Regions from separate parts of the Frankia umida genome, predicted to be linked through region 1. Evidence: riboswitches for the same ligand, from Rfam matches in the RefSeq annotation. Region 1 holds a riboswitch; each other region holds the start of a gene.
What was found. Region 1 has a riboswitch for cobalamin ahead of MXD59_RS16180 (VWA domain-containing protein). Riboswitches for the same ligand answer to the same signal wherever they lie in the genome.

Region 1 (9,782 bases):
TGTGGAGGGCCCGCGACGACCGGGGAGCGGCACTGACCGAACAGGAGATCCTGGATCACGCCGCGTCCCTGCTCGAGGCGCTGGATCGCCACCATCTGTTCAACCCGTGCCGGGACGTCATGACGAAGCTCGACGCGACGGTGCGTCGCATGCCAGCGCTCGTCGCCATGGTCACGATGTGCGATGAGGAACTCCGCGTCATCGACGATGGGCTGGAGGGGTTCCCACCCGAAGCCCTCCCGGTTCTGCGCCCCTACATTCACGACCACCGCGGTGAACATCGCAGGGCGCTGGCCACGCCACGCACCCTCGAGGACAAAACCGCCGGCGCCGAGGCCCCTGTCAGGGTGGAAGCCCCCGCCGCACTCGAGGTGAGTCTCGAACCGGCGCCGCGACGCAAGGAACGTCCGCGGCTGCCCGCGGTGGCGCCCCTGTCGCCGCGCAACCGCCCGTCCCCCGCGCGTGCCGGTCAGCGGCCGGTCCCGCCCGCTGACCCCACCTCGGTCCGGGGCGGCTGAGCCACCCCGTGTTCACCGGCACCCCGACAGCGCGTCGCCCCGGGCATCGGCCGCCGTCCTCTGCCGGGCCCGGCAGTGCCCGGCCCGGCAACGCGCGGGGTGCCGGGTGCACCTGTCATGGTCATTTTTCGTGATCGTGCGGGCCGTGGCAGGCTGCTACGTGTGCGCAGTAACGACGTAGCCGGCGGCCCGGGCCCGGCCGCCGCCGACGAGGGCCCGCCGTCTCGCACCGAGGCCGCCCTGGTCTGGGATGTGGTGGTGACCCACGCGGACGCCGACGTGGCCTGGGCGCGGTGGCTGTCCTGGCATCTGGCCGACGCCGGCTACCGCGTCACGACCGCCGCCCCGGTAGCGGCCACCCCCGGCACGCGGCCGCCGGGCGGGCTGCTGCTGGTGCTGTGGTCCGCCGCCTATCAGCGACAGGTCACCTCGCCTGTCGGCGGGCAGGCGCCGCCCGCCGACGCCCCAGCCGACCCGCGGGCGCTCGACGCGGCCACGGGCCTGGGACCCTGGCCTGCCCGCCAGGTACTGCTGGTCCGCCTGGCGGACCAGCCACGTCCCGCGCCGTACGCCGGCCTGCTCGCCTTCGACCTGTTCGGCCTGGACGCGACGACCGCCCGCGACTGGCTGCTGCGTCAGATCACCACCATCGCCGCGCACCCGGCCGCCGACCTGGTCCCCCCGCCACTGCCACCGTCTCCCAGCACCACCCAGGCCGACACCCACCCCGTCGCCGACACCGAGCGCGACCCCGCCGCCGCCAGCGCAACCCCCGCCGCCGGCACCGACGTCGAGGCACCTGCCGCCCCGGCGGCCACCCGCGCGCACCAGCCCCACCGCGGGTTCCCGGACCGGCCCGCACCACCACCGCCGCGGCGAACACCCGTGGTACTGGGAACGCCGCAGCTGGTGGCGACCCTGCGCCAGGAACGGGGACATCCCCTCGCGGTCACGTTCAGTCCGGCCGCACCGCTGGTCGTCACCGCCGGCACCGACACCTGCGTGCACCTGTGGCAGCTGCCGTTCCCCGACCCGCCGCGGCTGGCCGCGACCGTCGGCTACGGCCGGCGGATCAACCAGGAATGGGCGCGGGTGGTCACCTTCAGCCCCGACGGTCACACCCTGGCCGCCGCCGGTGACGCCGGCACCACCGTGCTGTGGCGGCTCACGGCCGCCCGGCCACAGCCGCTGCTGACCCTGACCGGTCACCGGGGCCACATCCACGACCTGGACTTCAGTCCCGGTGCAACCCTGCTGGCGACCGCCGGCGACGACCGGGCGGTCCTGCTGTGGGACCTCGCCGACCCGGACGTCCCGACCCGGGCGGCGATCCTCGCCGGGCACCGCGCCCCGGTGCGCGCCGTCGCGTTCAGCCCTGATGGCACGCTGCTGGCCACCGCCGCCGAGGACCGCACCGTCACCCTGTGGGACCTGGCCGACCCCACCCACCCCGCCGCCACGGTCACCCTCACCGGTGCCCGCGGCCCCCTGCACACCGTCGCGTTCAGCCCCGACGGTGACACCCTCGCCGTCGCCGGACGCGACCGTGTCGTGCGCCTGTACTCGGTGGCCGAACCCAGCCGTGAACGGCAGATCGCCGCCTTCGGCGAGCATCGCCGTGCCGTGCACGCCGTCGCGTTCAGCCCCGACGGGCATCTGCTGGCCACCGCCTCCGCCGACCGCACGGTCACCGTGCGCATCCTCACCGACCCGGACAGTCCCGGCCCGCCGTTGCGCCTGGCCGCGCACCACGGCGCCGTGCACGCCGTCGCCTTCGCCCCCGACAGCCGCCTGCTGGCCACCGCGTCGGCCGACCGCACCACCGCCCTGTGGGACCTGTTCCCCGACGAGCCGGCCCCGGCGCCGTCTCCCGCCTGACCGGATGCGCGGGCCACGACGCCGCCGGATGCCGATCATCGCGCTGGTCGGGGTGGACGGTGCCGGCAAGACCACCCAGGCGCGGCGCCTGGCCGCGGCGCTGTCCGCCGCCGGACGGCCCGCCCGCTACCACGAGAACGGCGGCGGACGGCCACTGCTGGACCCGCTCGCCCGCCGCCTGGGCCGCCGTGACGGCCCGGACCTGCTCGGCGCGCGCGGTCACCTCGCCGTCGAGGCGACGATCCGCGCCACGGCGATCACGATCGGGCTCGGCCTGTCGTGGTTGCGCGGCGAGGTCGCCGTCATGGACCGTTACAGCTACTGCCAGTACGCCACCATGCGCCTGCGCGAGCGTCCCGCCGCCGTGGGCGCCGCGGCGCGGGGTGAACGGTGGGTCCGGGCCGCCTACCGGCACCTGCCCACCCCGGACCTGGTCGTCTGGCTGACGGTCCCGGTGACGGTGGCGCAGCGACGGGTGGAACTGCGCGGACGTGACCGCGAGGACCTCGACCGGCTGACCGCGTTCGCCGCCGCCTACGCGGGCCTGCCCGAAGCCGACCTGTTCCACCCGCTGCCCGCCACCGGCAGCGCCGACGACATCCACACCGCCCTGCTGCGGCTCGCCCGCGCCACCCTGGACCAGCGCGACTGATCTGCCACCGACCGCCTGGTATCGACCGCGGCGCAGGGACGGTCAGCATCCGTCGGCGGGCGGCGAACAGCGGATCGTGCGGGCGAACCCGACGAGCAGTGTCACACCGACCAGCAGGTGCAGCCCGGCCAGAGCCATCCCGGTGGCGACATCCGCCGCCCGCAGCGGCCCGGCGAAGGAACTCGCGAGCGTGGCACCGGCGATGTTCACCCACCAGCGCCCAGCCCGCCGGGTGCGCCGTTCGAGCACGGCCAGCAGCACCGCGGCGGCAACCCCGGCGAGCACCGCGGCGACGACGACCATGGCGAACCCCACACCGTGCACCACCGCCGGCTCGCCACCGCCACCACCGGCACGAACCCGCAGGGACACCCCCGCCAGCGGCACCGCCACCACCCAGCCGACCACGGCCACCCCGACCGCCCCCAGCACCACCCGCCCCCGCCGCACCCCGACCCCGCCCCAGACCCCGGCCGCGCCAGGGCCGGCATGCCTGTGCGGGCGCTGCCCACCGCGACGGTGACAGGCCCGCGGTGCGCGCCGGGCGAAGGGGACACGGAGCGGGCGGAACCCGGGTGATGTCTGCACGGCAGAACCATCTCCGACCCGCGGCCCCGCGCACATCAGCCGACCGGCCAGAGCGCATCGACTTTGGTCGGTGGGCAGGCACGCGAGAGGCCCGTACCCTTCGGCTCATGCATCCAGCGCAGCGCCTGCGGCCGGTGGGCCTGGCCGTCGTCGCCGGCGGCCTCAGCGGGCTGAGCCGCCTGGACCTGCGCACCCCGAGCACCGCGGACGGCCGCAGCGACAGCCAGACATCGCAGGATCGGCAGGCCCGCTGTCAGGCGCGGACCACGGCAACCGTGATCACACTGGTCGTGTGCGCCGCACCGGTCGGCCTCACCGTGTGGGCTCAGATCGCCGACCATCCGCACAGCGGCTGGGCGGCAGCGGACATCGCGGCCGGGCTGGTCGGCTGGGCGCTGCTGGCGGCGCTGATCCGCGCCCCGGTGCCCACGGCGCTGCTACTCGCGGCCCTGGCCGCGTTCTCCTCGACGGCCACCGTGCCGGCGACCCTGGCGGTCCTGCATGTCGCGGCCCGTCGCCGGCTGCCGGTGGCACTCGCCGTCGCCACGGCCGGCATCGGCGCGCACGTCACCCGCGGGGTGCTGCGACCGCCGGAGGGGCTCCCGCTTGGTTGGCTGCTGGCACTGGTCGTCGTCGCCCACGCCGGCCTGCTGGGCTGGGGCAGGCTCGCCCGCGCCCGGGCGGCGCTGCTCGCCTCGCTGGAAGAACGAGCGCGGCGCGCCGAAGCCGACGGGGCCCGTCGCGTCGCGGCGGCCCGCGCCGGCGAACGCACCCGGCTGGCCCGGGAGATGCATGACGTGCTCGCCCACCGGCTGTCCCTGCTCGCCACCTACGCCGGGGCACTGCAGTACCGGCCGGACGCGCCACCGCAGGCCCTGGCGCAGGCCGCCGGCGTGATCCGCGAGCAGGTGGCCGGCGCCCTCGACGAGCTGCGCGACGTCATCGCCGTCCTCCGCGACGACGACGAGCACACCGCGGGGCCCCCACCCACCCTCACCGACCTCCCGCAGCTGCTCGCCCGGGTCCGCGCCGCCGGCACCCCCATCCGCCACACCTGTGACCTGCCCGCCCCTCCAGCCGCCTGCCCCGCCGCCTGCGAACAGGACGACCGTGGCGCCCAGACCGAACCCGTCGCCGACCCCGACGGCCGCCGCGCAGACGACCGCGACCGTGCCACCGGGCGCCTCCCCGAGATCGACACCCTGGCGCCCGCGGTGGGGCGGGCCGCCTACCGGGTGGTACAGGAGGCCCTGACCAACGCCCACCGGCACGCCCCCGGCCAGCCCGTCCACCTCACCGTCCGCGGCGGCCCCGGTCGCGGCCTGACCCTCGACCTCGTCAACCCGCTGCCCGCCACCCCCGACGCGCCCCCGACGCCGACAGCACCGGTAGCGCCCGCGTCGACGACCACCCCGCCCCAGACAGCGTCACCGGTGTCAGCGGGCTCCGGGATGGGGCTGGTCGGGCTCACCGAACGGGTCCGCCTGGCCGGCGGCCAACTCGACCACCAGCACGTCGACGGAACGTTCCACCTGCACGCCCAGCTGCCCTGGCCCCGATGACACATCCCGAACCGCCCGACGCGCAGGCCTCCACCACACCGGCACCGGCCGGGTGGGTGCGCCCGCGGGTACGGGTACTGCTCGTCGACGACGACCCGCTCGTACGCGCGGGCCTGACCCTGATGCTCGACGGCGCCCGCGGCAGCGGAACACCCGACGGCGAGCAGCAGGAGATCTCCGTGGTCGGGCAGGCCGGCGACGGCGCGCAGGCCCTGACCGCCGTCGACACCCACACACCGCACGTCGTCCTCATGGACCTGCGCATGCCCCGACTCGACGGGCTGAGCGCCACCCGCCGGCTACGCGCCCGCCCCCACCCGCCGGAGGTGATCGTGCTGACCACCTTCGACACCGACGACAACGTCCTCGCCGCCCTGCGCGCCGGCGCCGGCGGTTTCCTGCTCAAGGACGCCCCGCCCACCCGCATCGTCGAGGCGGTGCTGCGCGTCGCCGCCGGCGAACCCATCCTCGCCCCCCAGATCACCCGCCGCCTGCTCGCACGCACCACCACCGAAGCCGACACCCACATCCGCGCCCGCACCGCCCTGGCCGGCCTCACCCCCCGCGAACACGACGTCGCCCTCGGCGTCGGCCACGGCCACACCAACGCCGAGATCGGCACCCGGCTGCACCTGTCGACCGCCACCGTCAAAGCGCACATCACCCGCATCCTCACCCACCTGCACCTGACCAACCGCACCCAGCTCGCCCTGCTCGTCCACGACGCCGGCCTGCTCTGACCCTCGATGAAGACGCACGAACCCGTCCGCTGACCAGCCGAGCCGGCTGGGCGCGGCAGCCACGGTCAGGAAGGTCCCGTCCGCGGCGCGGTCGTGCGCCACACCGCACACTTCTCAACCGGAGAGTGCGATGCCGGCGCCGCGCAGGGCCTTCTCGACGCAGGGCCTTCTCGACAGGCCGGGGCGTTGGCCAACCGGTCCATCGTGCTCGGTTCGTCCGTGACCCTCGTCTATTCGGGCAGCGGGACGCGGGGTGGGGGTGAAAGGCCGGCGTGGCGTAGGACCTCGTCGACGAAGGCGCCCTTGGCGTTGGTGTAGGCGTTGCGGTTGGTCGGATGCTCGCGGGCGAGCCGGCTCTTGAGCGCCGCGTAGTCACGGGCGAGAGCCGGGTCGGCACGCAGGGCGTCGCGGAAGGCCAGCAGGGCTTCGGCGTGGGAGTCGCCGTGTTCGATCACGTGGAGATGGTGGGTGCGGGCCTCGGGGCGGGGGCGCAGGAACCACAGCCGGTAGTGGCCGCACGGATCCTGCGGCCAGAACAGCCAGCCCGCCGCCTCCAGCGCCGGCACAGCGCCGCCGCGCGCCGCGTCGAGGGAACGCACGGGAGCGAGAACATCGATGACGGGCTTGGCGGGCAGGCCGACGACCGCCGTCGACCCGATGTGGGTGATCTGCGCTGCCAGCCACGGCGCGAGGATGACCGCGAGCCGGTCGTGTTGTTCGGCGAACCGGGCGGGCCAGGCCGGGTCGTAGCCGGCGAGGTACACGGGCTGATCAGCGGACATGCACGGCGTCCTCGCTGCGGTCGGTCAGCGGCTGTGGTTGGTCAGCGCGGGGTGCGCCGGCCGCGGCGGCGGTCACCTGCTGGTCGGCCGCGTCCCCGTCCCCGTGGCGTGGCCGACGGAGCTGGCGTGCTGCCGGTGCTCGTGGTGTCCGCCCTGGCCGTGGTGGGCCAGTGGGTGGGGTGGTCGAGACCGGTGGGCAGGCGGGTGGTGGCGTCGCCGCGGGCGGCGGCGAGCTGCATCGGGGTGAGGAACCACGCCCCGCGCAGGTCCGCGCCGCGCAGATCCGCCCCGCGCAGGTCGGCGCCGCGCAGATCGGCGCCGCGCAGGTCCGCGCCGTGCAGGTCGGCGCCGAGCAGCAGACGTCCGGTGAGGACCACGCCGCGCAGGTCCGCGCCGGCCAGCCGGGCGCCGATCAGATCCCCGTCGCGGACCCCGCGCCCGCCGGCCCCGCGGGTGCCGGCGTCGTTCGGGCCGGCCCGGCCGGTGGACGGGGCGGCCGGGCCGCGCAGGACGGCGCTGGCCTCGGTGAGAGCGAGATGGACGGTGCGGCGGTGGAGGTCGAGGTCGACGGCGCGCAGCCGGTCCGCGTCCGTGGTGGTGGTCAGGGTGAGGGTGGCGGTGAACAGTTCCCGCAGGCGGGCGGCCAGCGCCGCGGTGTCCGAACCCGACGGGTCGAGGGCGCTCAGGGCGGCGCCCAGGTGGTGAAGCGACTCGTGTAGGACCCGCAGGACCCCGAACACGGCGAACATCGCCGGCGCGTCGCCGGGATGGGTCCGCCAGGAACGGCCGGCGAAGGTGACCTGGGTGGTCTGCTGGCCGGCGCCGAGACAGTCGAAGGCGACGCAGCCGGCGAAACCGCGTCCGGTCAGCTCGGTGTGGATGCCGCAGCGATGCTCGCCGTCCAGATGCCGGCAGGCGACACCGGGGGGTTTGCTGATCGGGAAGTCCGCGGACGCGGTGAACCCGGGCATCACACAGCACAATCCCGCGCATCGGGCGCAGTCGGCGCGCAGCCCGGCCCGTACCCGCGCCACGTCCACCAGGGTGAGCGTGACCGCCGTGGCCCGGCCGGCGGCCGGGACGGACCCCGTGGCCGTCCCCGCCGTCCCCGTCGCCTCCGGGTCGGTGCAGGCGGGTGCGGGGGGTGGGCCGTCCGGTCGGGGGGTGGACACGGGGGGTCTCCTTCGCCTCGTCCCACCGGGAGCGCGGCACGTCGGCGGGTCGGGCCGGCAGGTGGGGCCTGGACGACGACGCCACCGCGGCCTGGCGGATGTGACATGCTGGCGGACGCGACAGCTAGCGGAGGAAGCCGGTGCGAATCCGGCGCGGTCCCGCCACTGTCACCGGAAAGCGCCGCCCTCCACGTGCCCTACAGCCACAGGGGCAGGTCACGACCGCCAGCGCGGTTGGAAGGCCGACGGCGGCGCGCGGGATCCGGGAGCCAGGATACTCCGGCCGTCGCGATGGACGACCACGGGCGAGGACCTGGGGAGGACCAGCGGCATGCCAGCACCACCCACAGCACCATCCGGTTCCACAGCACCACCCGGTTCCACAGCAGCACCCGGTTCCGCGGAACCGGCCACGGCCCTCCCGTCTGGTTGCGCGCAACCGTCGAGTGTCACCACCTCGCCGGCGGGTCGGGCCGATCCGTTCGCCGCGGACCGGGTCGGCGGGTTCCCGCTGGCGGCGGTCGTCGGGATGGACGATCTGCGGCTCGCGTTGCTGCTCAACGCGGTCAGCCCGGCACTCGGCGGGCTGCTGGTGCGCGGGGAGAAGGGCACGGCCAAGTCGACCGCGGTCCGCGGGCTTGCCGACCTGCTCGCCCCGGTCGAGGTGGTCCGCGGCTGCCGGTTCGCCTGCGCCCCGGCCGCCCCCGACCCGCGCTGCCCGGACGGACCGCATCCGCCCGCCTCCCCACCCGGCGCGGACCCCACGTCCACCTCGTCCGCGTCCACCTCGCCGGTGGCCGTGTCGGTGGTGCGGCCGGTGCGGCTGGTGGAGCTGCCGGTCGGCGCGTCCGAGGACCGGGTCACCGGCAGCCTCGACCTGGACCGGGCGCTCGCCGACGGGGTGAGTGTGCTGCGTCCGGGGCTGCTGGCCGCGGCCCACCGCGGCATCCTCTACGTCGACGAGGTGAACCTGCTCGGCGACCATCTCGTCGACGTCCTGTTGGACGCGGCCGCGACCGGTGTCGCCCACGTCGAACGCGACGGGGTGTCCGCCCGGCATCCGGCGCGGTTCGTGCTGGTCGGGACGATGAACCCCGAGGAGGGTGAGCTGCGCCCGCAGCTGCTCGACCGGTTCGCGCTCACCGTCACCGTCGCCGCCAGCCGTGACCCGCGGCTGCGCGCCAAGGTGGTCCGTCGCCGCCTGGCCTACGACGCCGACCCGGCCGGGTTCGTCGCCGCCTGGGCGCCCGCGCAGGCCCGCCTCGCCGCCCGGGTGGCCGCCGCCACCGTGCGGCTGCCGGCGGTGACCCTCACCGACGCCGCGTTGGACGCGATCGCCGCGATCTGCGCCGGCCTCGACGTCGACGGGATGCGCGCCGACGTCGTGCTGGCCCGCACCGCGCTGGCGCTCGCCGCCTGGTCGGGACGCGACACCGTGCGCGCCGCGGACCTGCGCACCGGCGCCCGCCTCGCCCTGCCGCATCGGCGCCGCCGCGGCCCGTTCGACGCCCCCGACCTCGACGACGCCACCCTCGCCGCGGTCCTCGCCGACGCCCTGGCCGGCCTCGATGACGCCGTGGCCGCCGAAACCGCCGCCCGTGAGCAGGCCGAGGCCCGCCGCCAGGCCGGCGCGTCCTCGAACGCCGCCACCGCCCGCCACCCCGACACCGGGAACAGCCCCGAGGATCCTGATGGGTCGGAGGGCCCCGGCGGGAACGACGACGGCGATCACGATGAGGACGGTCCCGACGGTCCTGGTGGATCTGGCGGGTCTGGGGGACCCGGCGGGTCCGGTCAGGGTCCGGGAGACGGTTCCGCGGAACCGGGCGGGATGACCGACACCGGCGACCCGGACACCGGCGACCCGCGGGCCACCACCCCCTACGACCT
Region 2 (9,782 bases), on a different contig from region 1:
CAGCGGCCCGGTCCGCAGCAGGTCCCGTCCGGTCTCCCACACGGCGCGCCGGCCCAGCGCGAACTCGAAGTGCGCGAGCATGGCCTCGTCTGCCCGGGCATGTCGGCGCTGGGTCCGCCAGAAGTCGGTGACACCGAAGAACGCGTACACCCCCTGGACGGCGCTGCGCGCCGGCCGCGGATCGTCGCGCCAGGGGACCCGGCGCAGCTGCGGCGCCGCCGCCGGGTCGACCAGATCACCCAGGTGCAGCATGGCACCGAGCACGCCGTGGCGTAGCTCGTGGGCTAGGGTGACCGCGCCGTCCACCGCGTCCGGGGGCAACGACATCACGACGCTGCCCACGGCATCGCCGGACGTCGCGCTGAACGAGCGGAAGCGGGTGGTGGACGGCGCCGGGACGACCGCGGTGATCGCCGCGTCCACCGCCGCCGCGGTTCCCGGATGGCCGGTGCGCAGGACCTCCCGGGCCGCGGCCAGGCACCGCTGCCACCGCGCGATCTCCGCGGCGGGCAGCCACTCGGGCCGGGCGTCACTGTCCGCCACCCGGTACGGGTCGGCGTCCTCGAGGATCAGCCTGCCGCCGACCGTGCGGGTCCGGCGCCATCGGGGTGCCGCGTGCTGGTCGTCCGGGGGTGGCGGGCCGTCGGGTGGGTCGGCAGTGGGCACGCGGACCCTGTCCGCCGGGCCGACGATCCACACCGCCGGACCCGGGCCCGCACCGGTGCCGGTGCCGGTGCGCGGATCAGGGCTTGGGGCGGGGTCGGCGGTGCCGCTGGTGACGGTCGCGATGTCCCAGGGGTCCAGCCCGCTCAGGTGCGCGTGGCCGAGGGAGGGCAGATGAACGACGCCGTGGCGGGTGGGAACCGCGAGGTCACAGGCACAGCCGGAGCGCACCGCTGCGGCGGCGGCCAGGGCGTGCAGGTAGCCGACGTCCACCCACAGGGGCGCGCTGGCGGACGACCGGTCGCGCAGCCGGCGCAGCAGCCGGGCGGCCCACGCCCCGGTGAACGGCTGGTCGAGCACCGCGCGCACGGCCGGCGGGCTGCGGCGCTCCGCCTCGACCAGCAGCTCCCAGGCCTCGTCCACCGGGGCCAGCGGGCCCGGCGCCCCCGGTCGCGCGCTGAGCAGGTCCAGGGCCGCGCGCATCGCGATGCGACGGTAGCTGATCTCGGCGTCCAGCAGGCGCCGCACGACGGCCGGCTCGAGCTCACCCAGGGCCAGACTGTCGACGTCGGCCCCGGACAGCTGATGCAGTGCCACACCCGGGTCCGGGTGGGCCGGGCCGGGCGGCGCGGAGGGCATCAGTGCAGCCGTTGCCAGCAGCCACCGCCGTCATCGGCCCGCTTGTGCCAGGCGCACCGCGGGTCCAGGTCGTCGAGCAGACGATCGACCTCGTGGCGAAGGGTGTCGTCGGTGCTGGTGCGGAGTCTGTCCAGACTCAGTCCGCGTACGTCGGTGAGGTACAGACCGAGGGTGGCGTCAGCCATGGCGCTCCCGTTCATCCCCGACGGTTTCCGCTCGGTGGCCGAAACCGGCAGCCGAAACGTCACCTGTCAGGCAGAAGGTCAAGGCCGCATTTCGAGTGTCGCACAACCAGCCCTTGTGACGCGGCGATCCCCGGTGACACAAGGGGAAGGCGACGGTCGGCCGAGGGATCAGCGCGAGGCGCAGGACGCCCGGATACCGAGGCCCTCGTAGTACTTCTCGGCCGCGCTGGCCAGGGGGACCAGGCAGTACAGCGAGCTGGTCGAAATGGCGTCGTGGACGGAGCGGAACTGCCGCCCGTCGTCGGCCCCCCACAGGGCCCACTCGAAGTCGGCGCGGTGGATGTCCAGGGTGCGTGCGGCGAAAGCGACCAGATCCGGATCGGCGCCCTTGTCGACGACCAGCCCGTTGGGCGCACCAATGGTGTTCACCGCCGGCACGTCGCCGTAGTCGCCGGAGGTCACGGGCACCGACTCGTACACCCGGCCGGCGATGAACCTGGAGCCGAGCCGGAAGCGGTAGGCGGCGTCCCAGTTCGCCATCATCGCCGGAAGTTCGTCGGCCAGCGGCAACAGCCGTATCCGCAGCCCGTCACCCAGGGCCCGCACAATCTGCGGGGTTGGTGCCCCGCCGGCCCACAACAGGCCGTCGATGCGGCCGGCGGCCAGATCCGCCAGGCCCCGGGGAAGGTCGCTGGCCACCTTCGACGGTGTGCATTTCAGCAGGTTCTGAAACAGCACCTGACCAAGCTGTTCGGTGCCGGAGCTTTTCAGGCCGGTGGAGATCGTGCGGTCACACAGCTGCGCCGCGGTGGTGATCGGCGAATCGGCCCGCACGATCAGGTGGAGCAGGTCGAACCAGAGCGGGCCGACCGTGCGCAGGTCGGTCAGCGGCATGTTGCTGAACTGGTTGACCCCGAACCGCGCGTCGACGGTGGTGTTGAGCTGGACCACGGCCATCGCGCAGGTCGCGCCGGCCGGGTCCTGCAGGCGCAGCAGGTTGTCGCCGGTGCCGTTGGTGGCCAGCACATCCACGGCGGTACCGGGATAGCGCTCGGTGATGCGGGCGGCCAGCTTCTTGCCGTAGGCGTTGTACGGGGTGCCGTGCTGCCCGGTGTAGATGTTGACGGTCGAGCATGCCCCCAGCCGGGCGTAGGGATGCCACGGGGAGATCGGCGAGGTCGGCACCAGCACGGCGACCAGGGCCAGGACCGCCGCGATGGCCACGATCAGGCCCGCCACCGCGCGCCGACGGCGCCGTGGCCGCCCCGGCTCCGGCGCCCGGGTGCCGGGGGCGATTCCAGCGCCCGCGCCGTTCGCGCCGCCCGCATCGCCGTTCAGGGACCGGATGTCAGGGGGCCTCCCGGTCGGCTCGGGGACCGTCTGCCGCGGTGGCGCGATGATCGTGGTCTCCCAGACCTGGTCGGCCGGTTCCGCCTCGGCGTCCCCCAGCAGGCTGGCGATCAGCTGGCCGGCGTCGGGGCGACGGTAGGGGTTCTTGTGCAGCGCCCGGCGGACGATCACCTCGAGGTCGGGGGCGAGGCCGGACAGGTCCGGCTCCTCGTAGACGACCCGGTCGAACAGCTCCGCGAAACTGCCCTCACCGAACGGCGCCCGGCCGGTCGCCGCGTACAGCACCACACCGGCCCAGGCGAAGACGTCCGCCGGCCGGGAGATGTCGAAACTGCCCTGATGGCGGGCGCGCTGCGCCTGCTCCGGGGCCATGTAGGCCGGGGTCAGCCACTGCGGGACGTCCGGATCGTCGCCGCGGTCGGCCCCCGTGCGCGCGGGCCCGACCAGCGCCGCGGCCACCCCGAAGTCGATGACCCGCGGGCCGAGAACGGCCAGCAGCACGTTCGCCGGCTTGAGATCCCGGTGCACCACCCCGGCGTTGTGAATGGCCCGCAGCGCCGAGGCCACACCTATCGCGAACCGTTTGGTGTCGTGCTCCGACAGCGGCACACCGGAGGTGATCTGCTGGCGCAGATCGGGGCCGTTGACATACTCCGTCACCAGGTAGGGGGTGTCACCGGTGTCGAAGTCGAGGACCGCCGCCGTGCAGAAGGGCTGCACCTGCCGGGCGTTCTCGATTTCCCGCAGGAATCGGCCCCGGAAACCCGGCGCGAGGACGTACTCGGAACGGATGGCTTTGACCGCCACCGGGGCGGCCCCGTCGCGGGCGGCATAGTAGACGGTCCCCATCCCGCCTTCGCCGAGAACACGCTGCAGGCGATATGGTCCGATTTCGTCCGGATCGTGCGGGCGAAGGGGTAGTCCGGGCAGCTCCCACCGGCCGCCAGTGCCGACACCCGGCACTGGACGTTCGCCAGGCGGGAATCCCGGGCCGACCGTCACGCTGCTCCCCGTCCGACGTGATCCGACCAGTTGCACTCCGGTGAGCCCGGCTGCTCGGAGGAACCATACCGGAGTGAAAAGTCCTCGGGAAATGGGCCCGGGCGCCGTTTTCACGGTTCGGCCGCAACCCGCCGGCTCTCCCGCCGCTCCTGCGCCGACGGTCGCGTCGTTCGTCCCGGACGTGACTGGCCCGGACGTGACTGGCCCGGACGGGTGACGAACCGGCGGACCGGAGCCGGCGAGCGGGTAGCGTCCGCCCCGGCAACGTATGCGGGGTGTCCCGGGTGACCGGGAAGAATCGGGAAGCCGGTGGAAGTCCGGCACGGGCCCGCCGCGGTGACCGGGGAGCAGCCGCCCACGCGTCTCCCACGCAGCCACTGGGCCGGATCGGCCTGGGAAGGCGGGCGGTCGGCGTCGATCCGGGAGTCCGAAGACCGGCCCCGCCACAGCGCCGCCCTCACCGGCGGCCCGGCAGCGGGAGCCTGGCGTGTCCACCGAACGTGATCGTCGCACCATCGAGACCGAAACCCTCTACGACCTGCTGTATCGCCGCCGGGATGTACGCGGCGAGTTCACCGGCGCCCCGGTGCCCGACGCGGTGCTGCACCGCGTGCTCGCCGCCGCGCATGCCGCGCCGAGTGTCGGGCTGAGCCAGCCCTGGGACTTCGTCGTCGTCACCGACCTCGCCACCCGGCGTGCCTTCGCCGCGCATGTCCAGCGCGAGCGGGCGGTGTTCACCGAGTCCCTGGACGCCGCGCGGGCCGCCCGGTTCGCCCCGATCCGCATCGACGGGGTGCTGGCGTCCTCGCTGTCGCTGGTCGTCACCTACGACCCGGCCCGCGGTGCCCCCGCGGTGCTGGGCCGGCATGCGATCGCCGACACCGGGCTCTACTCGGTCTGCCTGGCGGTGCAGAACCTGTGGCTGGCCGCGACCGCGGAGGGCCTCGGCGTCGGCTGGGTGTCGTTCTACCGCGAACCGTTCGTCCGCGACCTGCTCGCGATCCCGGCCGGCATCCGCCCGGTCGCCTGGCTGTGCCTGGGCCCGGTGACAGCCCTGCGTGAACTGCCCGACCTGGAGCGGCACGGCTGGGCCCGACGCCGCCCGCTGGCCGACGTCCTGCACCGCGAGCGGTGGCAGGCCCGTCCCGAGACCGAGGCCGAGACCCAGGCGGAGGCCGAGACCCAGACCCAGCCGTGACGAGGCCACGGTCGGTCGTTCGCCCATCCGCCCATTAGTCCGCCTGTTCGTCCGCTCGTGCACATGCCGGCCTCGGCCGCATGCCGAGGGTTGTTTGGTAGGGAGAGGCCGCAATCCCTGAACAACCCTCGGCATCACACCTACCAGGCCTCGGCATCAGGTCCCCGGTCCCCGGTTCCAGAGCTGCTGGCGTTCGGTATCAGGTCTGCGGCGTTCGGTATCAGGGCTATGCCCCTTCGGCGTTCCAGGCCCCTTCGGCGTTCCAGGCCCCTTCGGCATTCCAGGGTCTCGGTCGGGGTTCGGGACCGGGCCCGTTTGTGGGCTGCCCGTTCGGGCCATCCAGGTGGCCCTCGGGATGGTGGTGGCCACCCGGATGCGGGCGGGTCGCGGACCCGTCACGGTGGCTGCGGCCTGGCATACCGACGGGTTCGCGGGGGAACCGTCCACCCCCGGTGATGAAACCCATATTCACCTCGGACCGTGCGTTCGGCGTCGTCCGGCATCCTGACCAGGGACCGCACCTGGGACCGCCGGGTAGTGGTCCGTGCCCGCGGGCGCACGGAGAACGACGGCAGTCAGGCTGCCGGCTCCGGCGCGGGAGGGGGCGACGCGCGCGACGCATGGGGGAGACGCCGGCGGAATCGACCTGGAACTGCGTAGCGAAGTGGTGATGGCCAGCAGTGGTGAGAAGAAGCAGTGGTTAGAAGGCTGGGAAGTTCCTACACCCTGCTGACCCGGGTCGGCCGGGGCGGTATGGGCGAGGTGTGGCGCGGCCATGACGAGGCAGGCAATGTTCTTGCCTTCAAACTGCTGCTGCCACATTTCACCGCCGACCCTGGCGTGGTCGCCCGGTTCATGCGGGAACGCGCCATCCTGATCCGGGTTCAGTCGCCGTTCGTGGTGGCCATTCACGACCTGGTCGCCGAACGCGGTGATCTGGCCATCGTGATGGAGTACGTCGACGGTTCGGACCTGCGCCAGGAACTGCATCGACGGCGCACGCTACCGCCCGCCGAGGCGGTCGGCCTGATCGTCGACATCCTCACCGGGCTGGCGACCGCGCACCGGCTGGGCATCGTCCATCGTGACCTCAAACCGGAGAACGTGCTGCTCGACCGGCGGGACGGGACCTCGCAGCCCAAGGTCTCCGACTTCGGGATCGCCGGGCTGTGCGCCTCGGCGACCCGCCTGACCGTCCCCGGCGGGATGCTCGGCACCCCGCTGTACATGGCGCCGGAAAGCGTCGACGGGGGAGTGGTCGGCCCGGCCGCGGACGTCTACGCCGCCGGAACGATGCTCTACGAGATGCTCTGTGGCGTCGCGCCGTTCGCCGGCCGGGAGATGCTCTCCATCCTGCGTGCGCACGCGGACCTCGCGCCGGGACGGCCACCGGGCATCCCCGACGAGCTGTGGGCCGTGCTGGCCGCGATGCTCGCGAAGGACCCGCAGCAGCGGCCCGACGTCGATCAGCTGCGGGCCCTGCTGCCTGGTCTCGCGGGGATGGCCGCCGGTCTTGGCCTGGACACGCCCCCCGCGTCGAGCCGGGTCCACTCGATTCCCGTGCCTGAGCAGGTCCGCTCGCGGACCGGTGTTCCCTCCTGGGTGCCTGTCCCCGTCCGCTCGGGCGCGTCCGGCGAGGCGGCGGCGCTGCTGACGTCGCTGCCGGCCACGACCACCGGCGACAAGGCGGCCGTTCCCGTCGCTCCCTCGTCCCCCTCGTCCCCCTCGTCCCCGTCGGACCCGGCAGTCCCCGCGGACTCGTCGGCTCGGGCGGATTCGCGGGCTCGGGTTGACCTGTCGGCTCCGAGGAACCGGTCGGTCTCGGCGGTCCCCGCGGCCGCGGCGGTCCCCGCGGATGCCGCTGGTTCCGCGGTGGCCGGCTTCGATGAGCCGGCGACCACCCCGGTGGCCATCCCCTCGATGCTCCGGTCAGCGACGGGACGTCCGGCAGCCGCCGCGCGGACCGCTTCCGAGACCGAGCCGAAGACCGAGACCGAGCCGAAGACCGAGACCGCACGTGGCACCGGAAGTGGCACCGCAAGCGGGACCGACGCTAGGACCGGCGACGAGGCCGACGCCGAGGAACCGATCACCACGCCGACTCCGGTGCCGCCGTCCCTGCCCCTGCCCCTGCCACACCCCGGGCTCGACACGGCTCCCACCGAGCACACCGAGTTGGTACCACCACCGGCCGGTCGGACGGCTGTGCCCGGGGCGCGCTCGTCCGGGGCCCGCTCGTCCTCGGGGGCGCGTTCGCCGTCAGCGCCGCGTTCGACTTCCGGATCACGTTCGCCGGCGGGCACGCGTGCGTCGGCTGGGTCACGTTCGTCGGCGGGGTCGTCGGGCGCATCGGCGGGGCGGGCGGAGCCGGCGGACCTGCCGGGCGGTTCGCATCCCGACTCCGCGGTGACGGTCATGGCCCCGCCGTTGACCGGTGGTGCCGCGGCGTCGAAGAAAGCGGCTGGTGCTCCCGCCGCCGCGTCCACGGCCGTCTCGGCGGCCGCGGCCGAGACCGCGGTGCGTGCCGCGGGCGGGCGTGGGACGTCCGGTCAACGTCCGGTCCGTCCGGGGGGCACAAGCGGGGTGGGGGATCGGCGTTCGTCGACTGGCGGTGGCGGGCATCGGGCTCCGGGCTCCCGCTCCCGTATGGGTGAGTACCGCAGGTGGGTCGTGATCGGTGCGATCGGGCTGACCCTGGTGCTCGTCGCGGTGGTGGTCGCCGCGCTCGGTGGCGGTGGCGACTCGCCGTCGGCTCCGACACCGACATCCCAGGTCAGCGGAGGGACGTCCGGGGGCGTGCCGGTGTCGCCGGGAGCCGGTATCGGCACGACGGGCATTCCCGCCGGACCGGGCGGCGCGGATGGTCAGGGTGGCACCGGGCTGACCGGGCCCGCTACCTCGCAGGACGGTCGGACGAGGGTGGGTGGTTCGACCGCGGCTACCCGGGGCGCGGGTGGCGGTGCGGGACCGGCGGCTCCGGCCCCGGCGCCGACCCGGGCGACGCCGTCGCCGGCCGCCCCGGAGCCCAGCAGCGCCCCGACGCCCACCCATGCCCCGGCGTCGCCGACCCGCACCCCCGACCCTGATCCGCCGTCGCCGACCAGCGAACCATCGCCCGAACCCACGTCGGCCAGGCCCACGACCGCGAAGCCGACCGTGCGGGCGACGGCGTTGCCGACGATCAGACCCACCGGCAGGTCGACGTCGACCGCGAGCGCCGGTTCGACGCCCACCTGCGACGTCCCCTCCTCGGACGGCACTGCCTGCCCGACCGGGCGTGGCTGGCAGTCACTGGTCTCCGCCGAGGGCACCCGCGCCGGGATCGTCATGGTGTGACCCACTCGGCGCGATGGTGTGATCCACCCGGCCTTCGGGGTCGACCCGGGTGGGACGTCCGTCAGCAGGGCGGCGGTGTGCCGCCGGCCTGGCCGTTGGGTGGGCCTGTCGGGCAGCCGGCGGACGGGGACGCGCCGAGCGTCGGCTCGGTGCTGGTGGTCGGCCCGACGGTCGGGGACGCCCCGGAGGTCGGACCGGTGGTCGGGGAGGGCGTGGGACTCGCGGAACCCGGGAGGCTGGGCGTCGTCGTGACCCTGGCAGTGGCCGACGGGCCGACGGGGGACGGGGCCAGCGTGCCATCGGGCCCGACCGGTCGGCTCCGGGTCGGCGCCGACGGGCCCCGCTGCGCGCCACCGCGACCGTCCGCTCCGGCGCCGCCGGCACCCGGGTCGCCTCCCGGCCCCGGTGCCAGACCGCCCTGAGCCGGCGGCGGAGTCGGCTCCACCCGCGGGTGCGCACCGCCGGTGGCGGCGAACGCGACGACGACACTGGCCAGCAGCACGATCAGCAACGCGACGCTGGCCAACGGCGCGGCCCGACGCCAAGGCGCCGGCAACCAGCCGAACACCGCGTCAAGACGCCCACCGCCCGACGGCCCTGCGGCCCCCTCCGCCCGCCCGCCCCCGCCATTGCCGCTGCCACCACCACTGCCACTGCGGTCGTACCCGCCGGCCGCCACCGGGCCGCGGGCGCCGCCGGAGTCACGCGCGGCCCCACCGGTGGCACCGCCGGACACGGCGACGACTCCACCGCGGTCGACCCCACCGGCGAGCACACGTGGATCGTGGACGGAGAGCTGGGTCACGGCGCCGAGGCGCGGGTCGGTCTGCCCGGGCCGGCGGGGCACCGGCACCGTGCCGGCCGACTGGTCGTCATGCGGCGGTGGGGTCGGACGCAGCGCCAGGGGATGGGTCGGCTGGTCGGGTCGGTCGGGGTCGAGCGCCGCGGCGGGCCGCTCGGGAGTGCTCGGTGGCGGATGGGACTGCCACGGTGTGAGTGCCAGCGCCGCGGCCCGGTCGGCATCCGCGGGCGTGCGGACCTGAGGGTCCGCGACCAGGCCGCGGACCAGGTCGGCGGCGCTTGGCCGGTCCTGCGGGTGGCGGGCGAGGGCGGCCCGGACGAGCCCGACCAGCGCGTCGGGCACACCGGCGATGTCGGGCGGGCGGTCCTCGCGCATCCGGGTGAGCACATCGGGCTCTTCGGAGGCGAACGGCGGATGCCCGGTCGCCGCGTAGGTCACGCAGGCTCCCCAGGCGAAGATGTCGGCGGCGGGGCCGGCCCGCTCGCCGCGCAGCTGCTCGGGTGCCATCCAGGCCAGGGTGCCGATGAGAATGCCGGTGCGGGTGTGGCTGGGGGTGCCGGTGGCCCGGGCGATGCCGAAGTCGATGACCTTCGGGCCGTCCCAGGCC
Region 3 (9,782 bases), on a different contig from region 1:
GACGGGCCGATCACGCCGGTGATGGTGTGAAGCCTGGAGGAGTCGTCCTCGACCGGCCCGACCAGGGACTTGATACCGACCGAAAGCAGGAACGCGAGCGCGAAGACGATCGTCGAGTGGCCGAGGGAGAACCAGAACCCGACCGAGAGCGGTCGGCGTTGCGGGCCCGCACCTTCGGCTTCCCGCGCCGTGTTGTCGGCGATGAGCTTACGAGTGGTGTTGTCGACAGCGGCGATGTGGTCGGCGTCGAAGGCGTGGCGGAGTCCGAAGGTATAGGCCAGGACGCCGACCCCGGCGGTGAACACCGGATGGTCGCCGCCGAGATGGTAGCCATGCGGGGTGACAAGGGTGAGCAGAACGACAAATCCCACCACGTGCAGCAGGACGATAAACGCGGTCATCCCCGCCAGGGACCGCTTGTCCGCCCCCGTGAGGCTGTGCCGGAACCGGGCCAGCCGCCTCGGCAGGGACGGCTCGCCGACGCCGGGGGATGGGTGGGCCACCAGAGGTCTCCTCACTGCGGGGAACAGGCTCGACGCGGGCCCAGGAGGGAATGGGCCGGGCGCAGGCCGAGCGGCCACGCGGAAGCAGGACCCACATCGCTCGGCTGGATCGGCGAGTGGTCCGTGTCGTGACTGCGGGGCACCGGATCGGACAGGTCAGCCGGAGGCGCCGGAAGGGCTCCGTCGACCCGCCGGCATCAACACAGATGCAACTATGTCGCTCTTGCAAGGATGTTGCAACTGGCATGATGTGGGGCCGACCGCGCTGGTTTGGCTGATGGGGCGCCGTCAGGCGGCCCATCAGCGCTCGCGGCGTCCATAGATGGCAAGCGTCGCGGGGCCGACGACATCCAGCCCGGGGATCGCCGCCAGATGCGCGACCGCGCCGGGAGCGGGTTCGGCCGGGCTCCGCGATCTCGCGCAGCGTGCCGCAGCGGGTACACACGACATGCAGATGGGGCTGTTCGGCCGCCCCAGGGCGGCTGCTACGTCAGCGATGAGCTGCCGCAACCGCGCCTGTTCGTCGCGCAGGATGTGGCCGCGGCTGGTCTCGGCGCCGAACTGGCGCCGGCTGGCCTGCAGTCGCTCGTACTCCGCCCGGGGGACAGTCGCGAATTCTTCGTCATCTTCTTCGTCATCGTCGACCGGCCGTCGGGGCTTCACAGTCTCCGCCACAGCTTCTCTGGCGTCCGGGCGATTACCCATTCGGATGAAATGTAACTCTCAGTGACATAATCATGGCAGGTGAGCCGCACAGGACACGCTCACGTTCCGCACCTCCCGGCTCGCCAGAGTCGGGCACTACCAGACGGTCCTTGCGGGATCCCAGAAGCCCACCCCGCGATGATCGGCCCCAGCCCGGTGGCCGTGGCGCGACCCCAGGGTTCCCGTCGAACCTGCCCGCTCCGGTCACACCGAGCCGGCTGGCCACATTGTCCGTTCTGTTCTCAGTTGTTGACAGGAACCCGGTGGAAACCAGATAATCCGATTGCTTGTGCGAGGAAGCCGGTGAAATCCCGGCACGGTTGCGCCACTGTGACCGGCCCGTCCGTCCTTCGGGGCGGCGGGGCGGGAGTCAGACCCGAGCACCAGCAGTCCAACCAGTCGGGACGCACAATCCCAGGGGGCACCTATGACGACACCCATCGCCGATCCGCAGTCGCGGCATCGGTCGATCTCCTTCCCGCTGACGGCTCGAGCGGCGGCCTTGGGCCTGACCGCGCTGCTGTCGCTGCTACTGCTCTACTTCATCGGAGTCGATCAGGGCGCCACGTCGATGTTCGGCTCGGATACGCATATCCACGAGTTCGTCCATGACGCGCGTCACTTCCTCGGCTTCCCCTGCCACTGAGCAGGGGTTGACGACGCGGATGCGGCGGCGGTCGCGCCACGAGACCGGGCTGGTTTCCCTTCCCGATGACTCGCGTTCTGGCCGGCCATCTCCCTGCTTCGGCATTCTTCCGGCATTTGGTTCACTGACCGGCAGAAATTCCGGGTGATAGCAGCACAATCAGCCAGTACTTCTTGCGGGCAGATAATTTTCAGCATATTTTTGCCATGTCGTGGTGTTCGGGAAGCCGGTGACAGGCCGGCGCGGCCCTCGCCACTGTGATCGGGATTTCCCGGCCTTTTCCACGTCGTCCGCGTGGAGTCACTGGGCTGCTGTTGCGCCTGGGAAGGCGGGCCGGGGAAGGCTTACCCGTCAGCCAGGAGACCGGCCACGGCATCCGAGTGACCCTTCCACGAGGTGTTGGAGAGGCGGTCCGCGTGCGCGCGCCGACATACCTTTTTCTTCCCATCGATGCCGGACGACGCCACCGCGGCGAGCCCGGGAGATCCGATCCGTCCCCTGCGCGGTCGCCGAGGTGGGCGCGCCGCTGCCGTGGTGGCGTCCGGCCGCTGGTCGCTGTCCTCGCCGCGCTCCTTGCCGCGGTGTCCCTCGGTGCCTGCGGGGACGACGACCCGGGGTCGGCGGGCGGAACCGACGCCCGCGGCTGCATCACCGACTTCAGGCAGGACACCGACTACTTCCCGGTCAAATCGACGTTCAGCCACGCCCGAAACGTCACGATCAGCTATCACCAGAGCTATCAGGTACTCACCGTCAAACAGCCCTACCCGGATGGCCGGCCCGAGTCCTATGTGCTGGTGCACTGCGGCGCGCCCGCGCCGACGCTCACCGGCGCGCTCGGATCAGCGCCACGGATCGAGGTGCCGATCCGCAGCCTGTACTCGGGATCGACGACCCATCTGCCGCTGCTCGTCGACCTGGACCGCACCGACACCCTGACCGGGGTGGCCAGCGCCGCCAGCGTCGTCAACGCCGACATCCGCCGCCTGATCACCGAGGGCAGGGTCACCGAGTACGCCGCCGGCGGGAAGATCAACGTCGAGAAGGTCGTCACCGGCCGGCCGGACGTGCTGATGACCGACGGCACCGACTCACCGGACTACGCCGCCATCCGGCGCGGCGGGGTCCCGGTCGTCGCCAACGCCGAATGGCTGGAGGGCGACCCACTCGGCCGCGCCGAATGGATCAAGGTGATGGCCGCGCTCACCGGCGACGAGGAGAAGGCCGGCAAGGTCTTCGACCGGATCGCCGGCGACTACACCGCGATCGCCGCGAAGGTCAGCGGTGCCGGTCAGCAGCCGGTCGCCGTCCTGCCGGGCTCGATGTACCAGGGCACCTGGTACATGCCCTCGGGCGGCAGCTACGTCGGCAAGCTTCTCGCCGACGCCGGTGCCGGCTACCCGTGGTCGGGCACCCGCGACACCGGCAGCCTGGAACTCGCCTTCGAGGCGGTGTATGCCAAGGCCGGGTCCGCGCCGATCTGGCTCGCCGACGGCGAGTGGAAGACGATCGGCGACGCGACGAAGGAGGACTCCCGTTACGGCACGCTGGCCGCGACCCGCGCCGGCGGCCAGGTGTGGACGAACACGCTGGTGATCGGCCCTGGTGGCGGTAACGACTACTGGGAACGCGGGGTCACCGGCCCCGATCTCGTCCTCGGCGACCTCGTCGCGATCCTGCATCCCGACCTGGCGAAGGACCACCGGTTCGCCTTCTACCGTCGGCTGACCTCATGAGCCGGGCATCGTGACCGCGGGCCTGCCCGCCGGCGGCGTCGTCGTCGATCATCGACTGGCGGTCGACGCACAGGCGACCGGTGCTCCTGCGGCCGTGGCCAGGCGGCGGCCGGTCGGCGCGCTGCTCGGCCTCGCCGTCGCGACCGCGGCGATGTTCCTGCTCGCCGTCGCGGTCGGCTCGGTGTGGGTGCCGTTGCCGGACACCCTGCGGGTGCTCGTCGGCGCGGACCCCACCGATCCACGCTGGTCGGTGGTGATCACACAGGTGCGGCTGCCACGGGCGGCGACGGCGGCGCTCGCCGGTACCGCCCTCGGGGTGGCCGGCCTGCAGATGCAGACCCTGTTCGGTAATCCGCTGGCCGATCCGTACTCGCTCGGGGTGAGCGCCGGGGCGAGCCTCGGCGTCGCCCTCGTGGTCACCGGTGCCGGCGGGTCGGCGGGGGCGTTCACCGCCGGCGCCATCGGTACCGGGCGGGTCGCGGTCGTCGCCGCCGGTGCCCTGGGCGCGGCCGTGGTGCTGTCCGCGGTGCTGCTGCTCGCCCGCTGGGTCCGCTCGGTCGTCACCCTGCTCGTCATCGGCGTCATCGTCGGCGCGGCGGTGTTCTCGTTCATCGGGCTGCTGCTGACCTGGACCGCGCCGCAGCGTGCCCTGCAGTACTGGACCTGGCAGCTCGGCAGCTACTCCGGGGTCTCCCCCGGCGACCTCGTCGTGTTCGCGCCGACGATCGGGGCCGGCCTGCTGCTCGCGCTCGGTTCGATGAAGCCGCTCAACGCCCTGCTGCTCGGGGAGAACTACGCCCGCACCGTGGGGGTGCACGTCCGCCGGCTGCGTACTGTCACCCTGCTCGGCGCATCGCTGCTCGCCGGGACGGTGACGGCGTTCTGCGGCCCGATCAGCTTCCTCGGCATCGCCGTGCCGCATCTGGCCCGCCGGCTGCTCGCCACCGCCGACCATCGTGTTCTGCTGCCCGCCTGCGCGCTCGCCGGGGCGGTCGTGTCGCTGTTCTGCTCGATCGTCGCCCAGGTGCCCGGTACCGGTCTGGCGCTGCCGATCAACATCGTGGCCTCCCTGATCGGCGCGCCGATCGTCATCGCGGTGCTGCTGCGGGCCAGCTCTACCGTCGCGAGAACCGTCTGATGGCCGACGTCGAGCGTCCCGACCCGGCCGACCCGATCGACCCCACCGACCCCGCCGGCCTGGCCAACCCGGCGACGACCGGCGGGCTGCGGCTGGTCGGTCTGACCATCGGCTACCGGCACGGCCGACGGCGCACCGCCGTGCTGACCGGCCTGACCGCGCTCGCCCGCCGCGGCGAGCTCACCGTCCTGCTCGGCCCGAACGGCACCGGCAAATCCACCCTGCTGCGCACCCTCGCCGGCCTGCAACCACCGCTGGCCGGCCGGATCACCCTCGACCGCGCGGACCTCACCGCCCTGACCCCGCGGGAGCGGGCCCGCCGCATCGGCGTCGTGCTCACCGACCGGGTCGACATCCCCCTGGCCCGCGGCCGCGACCTCGTCGCCCTCGGCCGCCACCCGCACACCGACCTCACCGGCCGGCTCACCGACCACGACCGGGAGACCATCGACTGGGCGATCACCGCCGTCGGCGCGAGGCCCCTCGCCGACCGGCTCCTCGACGAACTGTCCGACGGTGAACGCCAACGGCTGTTCGTCGCCCGCGCCCTCGCCCAGCAGCCGTCGGTGATCCTGCTCGACGAGCCGTCGGCCTTCCTCGACGCACCGTCCCGGGTGGCGCTGACCGCACTGCTACGGCGACTCGCCCGCGACCGCGACCTCGCCGTCGTCGTCTCCACCCACGACCTCGAACTCGCCCTGCGCGTCGCCGACGCCACCTGGCTGCTCGACGCAGGCGGCACGCTGCACACCGGGAGCCCCGAGGAACTGATCCTCGACGGCCGCATCGCCGCCACCTTCGACAGCGACGAACTCCACTTCGACCCGATCACCGCCGCCTTCGTCCCCCGCCCCCCGATCGTCGGCACCGCCCGGGTACGGCCCGACCGGGTGGCCGAGCCGACCGCGATGGTCGGCGCCCTCGAACGCGCCCTGCGCCGCGAGGGATGGCAGATCACCGCCACCGGCCCCGTCGACCTGGAGATCGCCCCGATCGCGGCACCCGCCGGGTTCCACGGCGCCGCCGACGGCCTGACCACCTCGTTGCCGGACCTGCCGGCCGCGCTGCGCTGGATCCGTTCCCACACCGCGGCACGGCCCGACAGCGGCTGGTCCACCCGCCACGCCGACCCTGCACACACCACGGCGACCCTCGCGGGCCTGGCCGACGTCGGCCCCTACTTCGCCGTCGAGCTCACGGCCCCGGCCCGACCAGCCACATCGCACGCCCCGGCCCCCTCTGGCCCAACCCCCTCGGGCGCCATGGCTGAAGGTGGTGCGCTGTCGGCGCCGGTCGACGGGTTGTACCGGCCCGGCGGTCCCCTCGCCGCCGCCGTCGACGAGCTCGGTGGACGACTGGGCACCGTCGAGCGGCGCGTCGCCGCGTCCACCCTGTTCCTCGGCTACGCGGCCCGGCTGTGGTCGATCGCCCTCGGCTGCTGGGAACGTGGTGGCACCGTCCCCGGTCTGCCCGCCGACCGGCTCGGAATCATCTCGGTGACCAGTTCACCCATCCGCCTGCTGCTCACCGACCCCGACGGCTGGTCCCCCACCGACCCGGACGATCTCGCCACCGCCGCCAGGCTGCTGATCGCGGCGGTCATCGACGGCCACCTGCGCCCCCTGGCCGCCGCGCTGCGCACCGAGACCCGCATCGCCCCCGGCCTGCTCTGGGGCAACGCCGCCTCCGCGCTCGTCGGCGCCACCCGCATCCTCGACCGCGAGATCACGACCCATACCCACGACGGGCCACAGCAGACCCCCAGCGAGGTCCGCGACCGGGCCCGCCGGCTCGGTCGACTCGTCGACACCGTCCTCGCCACACCGCCGCTGTCCGGCGCCGCCCACTACCGCCACCATGCCGACGGCACCCCGGACCTGACCACCTTCCTGCGCCGAAGCTGCTGCCTCTACTACCGCACCCCGACCGGCGGCACCTGCGCGGACTGCCCACTGACCCACGCACCCGCCGCCGGGCACCCTCGCGGCGGGCGACAGCGAACGGAGAAACCATGACCACCGCGGCCGGCTACCGGACCGTCGAGGAGTTCGGCACCGGCACCCTGCACCTGTTCGAGCTGCCCACCGACGAGCACACCCTGCTCGACATCCTCACCTATCTGTTCACCGAACAGTGGGCCCATATCAGCTTCGGGGTCCTCGTCCAGGGCGCCGCCTGGGAGATCACCACCGAGCAGCCGGCCCGACGGATCTCGATGTACGACGGCTACGCCACCATCGACCTGGGCCGCTGGCACTTCCACCTGTGCATCGGCGAGCACACCGCCAGCGGCCCCGAACTCGGCCGGGCCCGCCGCTGCGCCCGCGCCGAGCTCTACCGCCGCCTCGACCCGGGCGGCATCCCGATGAGCTGGGCCTTCCGCATGATCAACGGCATCGGCGAGCAGATGACGACAGTCTTCCTGCCCAACCCGTTCCTCAGCGACGTCCAGCAGCCACTCGACCCACCCGACTTCACCCGCCTCGCCGCCTGGGACCACCTCCGCGCCACCCACCTCGACCTCGACCCCGACCCGCTCGACCGCACCGGCACCGGCTTCCACCACGGCTGACCACCCGGAGCCGCCCTGCATGAAAGCCGGCCGGTCCGTAACGTGCGGGGCGCACGCACGTTGGCTGAGGTGGTCCCCGTTCTTCGGACAGTGATCCATATGAGGGATAATTGATCCGCGAGCGGAGGAGATCAATGAGTCAGTCGCGGAGGCGGTTCACGCCCGAGTACAAGGACGAGGCAGTGAAACTCGTCATCGATTCGGGCCGCCCCACCTCGGCGGTCGCGAAGGATCTCGGTATCAACGAGGGAATACTGGGGAGCTGGGTCGCGACCTGGCGGCGGGCGCACCAAAACGAGGAAGAACCGCTGTCGATGTCCGAACGGGCCCGGCTCCGCGAGCTGGAGAAAGGGAACCGGGAACTCCGGATGGAGCGCGAGTTCCTCTCAAAAGCGACCGCCTTCGTGTGTCACGAACGTGAGGTGGCGCCGGTCTGGTAGACCCGGCAGTGCGGAATGGTGCTGTATGGGAGATGGAGGATTGGCCCCTCCGTGGCCGCCTTGCAGGAGGAGGCCGCAAACCACCGCGAGCTGCGCCGGTCAAGAGCCGGGGTGGTGAGCGTCGCGGAAAAGGCGCGCTGTCAGCGCGTCAGGTGTGAGTCAGGAAGGCGAGCGGAAGCGGACCACCGATGACGTGTCGAAATGCTTACCGCCGGCTCATTGGGCGGAGGACGAAGACGACGGCGGCGAATGTGGCTGTGGAGGACGGCGACTTCTAATTTAAGGTCTTCGAGATCGGGTCAGATTCTGCCGTGACGGCGTTGATCGCTCTGAGACACAGCGTTAGTGATCCGAATGGCCGTCGTCTTCGGTCAGGTCGCGGACCCGGCCGACCTGGTAGCCGAAGCGCGCCGCCTGCTCCGTGCAGGCGGCCTGTTTATCGCCAACGCCTTCACCATCGAGGACGGCACCTACGGCGAAGGCGTAGCAAATCGCGGAGCACACCTTCGCCTACCGGGACACTTTTTTCCGATACTACACCGAGGATGAGATGGCGGCACTGTTCACGGACTGGAAAATTCTCGATCTCCGACGGGTCTCACGGGACGACCCGCCGCATGGGGACTTCCGACCCTATCCACACCGGCACGATAACTGGATTGTCTATGCGGCCCCACTGAAAGAAGGCCGGTAGCCCCCGTCAAATTCACTGCCCAGACTTCCGGAAAGATGGGAGCAGAACGCAAATGCCTGGCCAGACTTTAGAGCATTTTGGGTATCTGCTGGATCGATTCGAAACCCTGCTGGGACCACTCCAATCAAGCCCATTGAGATCTCTGTCCAAGGGCAGCCTCGTCGGATAGATCTAAAGCTGGAAAGCTACAACATCACCGGATCCATCAAGGCGCGCACTGCCTATGGGCTGGTACGGGGCCTGGTGGACGACGGCGTATTGCAAAACCAGATAACTACTCAAGGTAACAGTCCGCCGAGCTGGGACTGCGCCGGCCCGGGCTGAGCGCCGCCGTTGGTGGCTCCATGCCCGGCCCCGCGGGCTGTCAGCAGGTCCTGCACATGGCGATGGCCGGCCCCCAGAGACAGGGGCTGGCTATCGCAGTCCGGCTATCGCGGCGGGCGGTTGACCGCGGCGATGACGGCGTGGATCGAGGCGGTGAGCACGGAGGTGTCCTGCCCAACGCCCCAGCTTTCCGTTCCGTCCTGGCTGATCTGGACGTAGGCCGTCGCGAGACTGGTCCCGGCACGGTCCACAGCATGTTCGCTGTAGGCGACGATTTCCGCCTCGATACCGATTCCGGCGAGCATCGCTGTCAGCGCCGCGAGCGGACCGTTGCCGGTCCCTCTGGCCTGCGTCTCATTGCCGGAGAGTGACAGCTCGGCAACGAACTCGTGTTCACCCGCAGCCACCTCGATGGTCCGCCAGGCGGACAGAACGACCGGCCCGTCATACACCGGAGCCAGGTAGCGAGTCTGGAACATCTCCCACAACTCCTTGGGCGCGAGCTCCCTGCCGTCGCGATCCGCGGTCTGCTGCGCGGCCTGGGCGAAGTCGACCTGCAGGCTCCTGGGAAGTTCCAGGCCGTAGTGCAGGTTCAGCAGGTGGGCGATGCCACCTTTGCCGGACTGGCTGTTCACGCGGATCAGTGCCTCGTAGGTACGCCCGACGTCCGCCGGGTCGATCGGCAGGTACGGAACAGCCCACGGAGCCCGGTCCGTCGGCACCGAGAGCTCGGCGGCGCGGGCCTGTGATGTGCCAGCCCCTTGCTGATCGCGTCCTGGTGGGTTCCGGAGAAAGCGGTGTAGGCCAGCTCGCCACCGTAGGGATGGCGTGGGTGGACCGGCATCCGGTTGCAATGCTCGACGGTCTCCCGGACAACATCGATGTCCGAGAAGTCGATCATCGGGTTGACGCCCTGGGAGTAAAGGTTGAGGGCAAGGGTGACCAGGTCGACGTTGCCGGTGCGCTCACCGTTTCCAAACAGGCAGCCTTCGACCCGCTGCGCGCCGGCGAGCAACGCCAGCTC

Region 2: it holds a riboswitch for cobalamin, as region 1 does, so the genes downstream of both, bluB (5,6-dimethylbenzimidazole synthase) here and MXD59_RS16180 (VWA domain-containing protein) in region 1, are expected to answer to the same signal.
Region 3: it holds a riboswitch for cobalamin, as region 1 does, so the genes downstream of both, MXD59_RS05005 (ABC transporter substrate-binding protein) here and MXD59_RS16180 (VWA domain-containing protein) in region 1, are expected to answer to the same signal.

What each region holds. Positions count from the first base shown of each region.
Region 1 covers NZ_JALKFT010000016.1:18,030-27,811, reverse strand. The annotation lists gene MXD59_RS16220 (hypothetical protein) at 1-518, shown strand, start outside; gene MXD59_RS16215 (hypothetical protein) at 681-2,396, shown strand; gene MXD59_RS16210 (dTMP kinase) at 2,425-3,048, shown strand; gene MXD59_RS16205 (DUF6069 family protein) at 3,091-3,636, opposite strand; gene MXD59_RS16200 (sensor histidine kinase) at 3,744-5,198, shown strand; gene MXD59_RS16195 (response regulator) at 5,195-5,938, shown strand; gene MXD59_RS16190 (GrpB family protein) at 6,169-6,720, opposite strand; gene MXD59_RS16185 (pentapeptide repeat-containing protein) at 6,762-7,892, opposite strand; cobalamin riboswitch at 8,024-8,171, shown strand; gene MXD59_RS16180 (VWA domain-containing protein) at 8,422-9,782, shown strand, end outside.
Region 2 covers NZ_JALKFT010000017.1:32,089-41,870, forward strand. The annotation lists gene MXD59_RS16855 (HEXXH motif domain-containing protein) at 1-1,302, opposite strand, end outside; gene MXD59_RS16860 (hypothetical protein) at 1,302-1,487, opposite strand; gene MXD59_RS16865 (serine/threonine-protein kinase) at 1,656-3,953, opposite strand; cobalamin riboswitch at 4,108-4,285, shown strand; gene bluB (5,6-dimethylbenzimidazole synthase) at 4,327-5,037, shown strand; gene MXD59_RS16875 (serine/threonine-protein kinase) at 5,734-8,373, shown strand; gene MXD59_RS16880 (serine/threonine-protein kinase) at 8,435-9,782, opposite strand, start outside.
Region 3 covers NZ_JALKFT010000003.1:272,591-282,372, reverse strand. The annotation lists gene nicT (Nickel transporter NicT) at 1-503, opposite strand, end outside; gene MXD59_RS05015 (hypothetical protein) at 804-1,178, opposite strand; gene MXD59_RS05010 (CbtB domain-containing protein) at 1,636-1,854, shown strand; cobalamin riboswitch at 2,050-2,240, shown strand; gene MXD59_RS05005 (ABC transporter substrate-binding protein) at 2,271-3,590, shown strand; gene MXD59_RS05000 (FecCD family ABC transporter permease) at 3,601-4,728, shown strand; gene MXD59_RS04995 (ATP-binding cassette domain-containing protein) at 4,728-6,743, shown strand; gene MXD59_RS04990 (DUF7676 family protein) at 6,740-7,300, shown strand; partial or broken gene MXD59_RS04985 (transposase) at 7,435-7,695, shown strand; gene MXD59_RS27725 (alpha-isopropylmalate synthase regulatory domain-containing protein) at 8,863-9,480, opposite strand; gene MXD59_RS27720 (hydroxymethylglutaryl-CoA lyase-like TIM-barrel protein) at 9,399-9,782, opposite strand, start outside.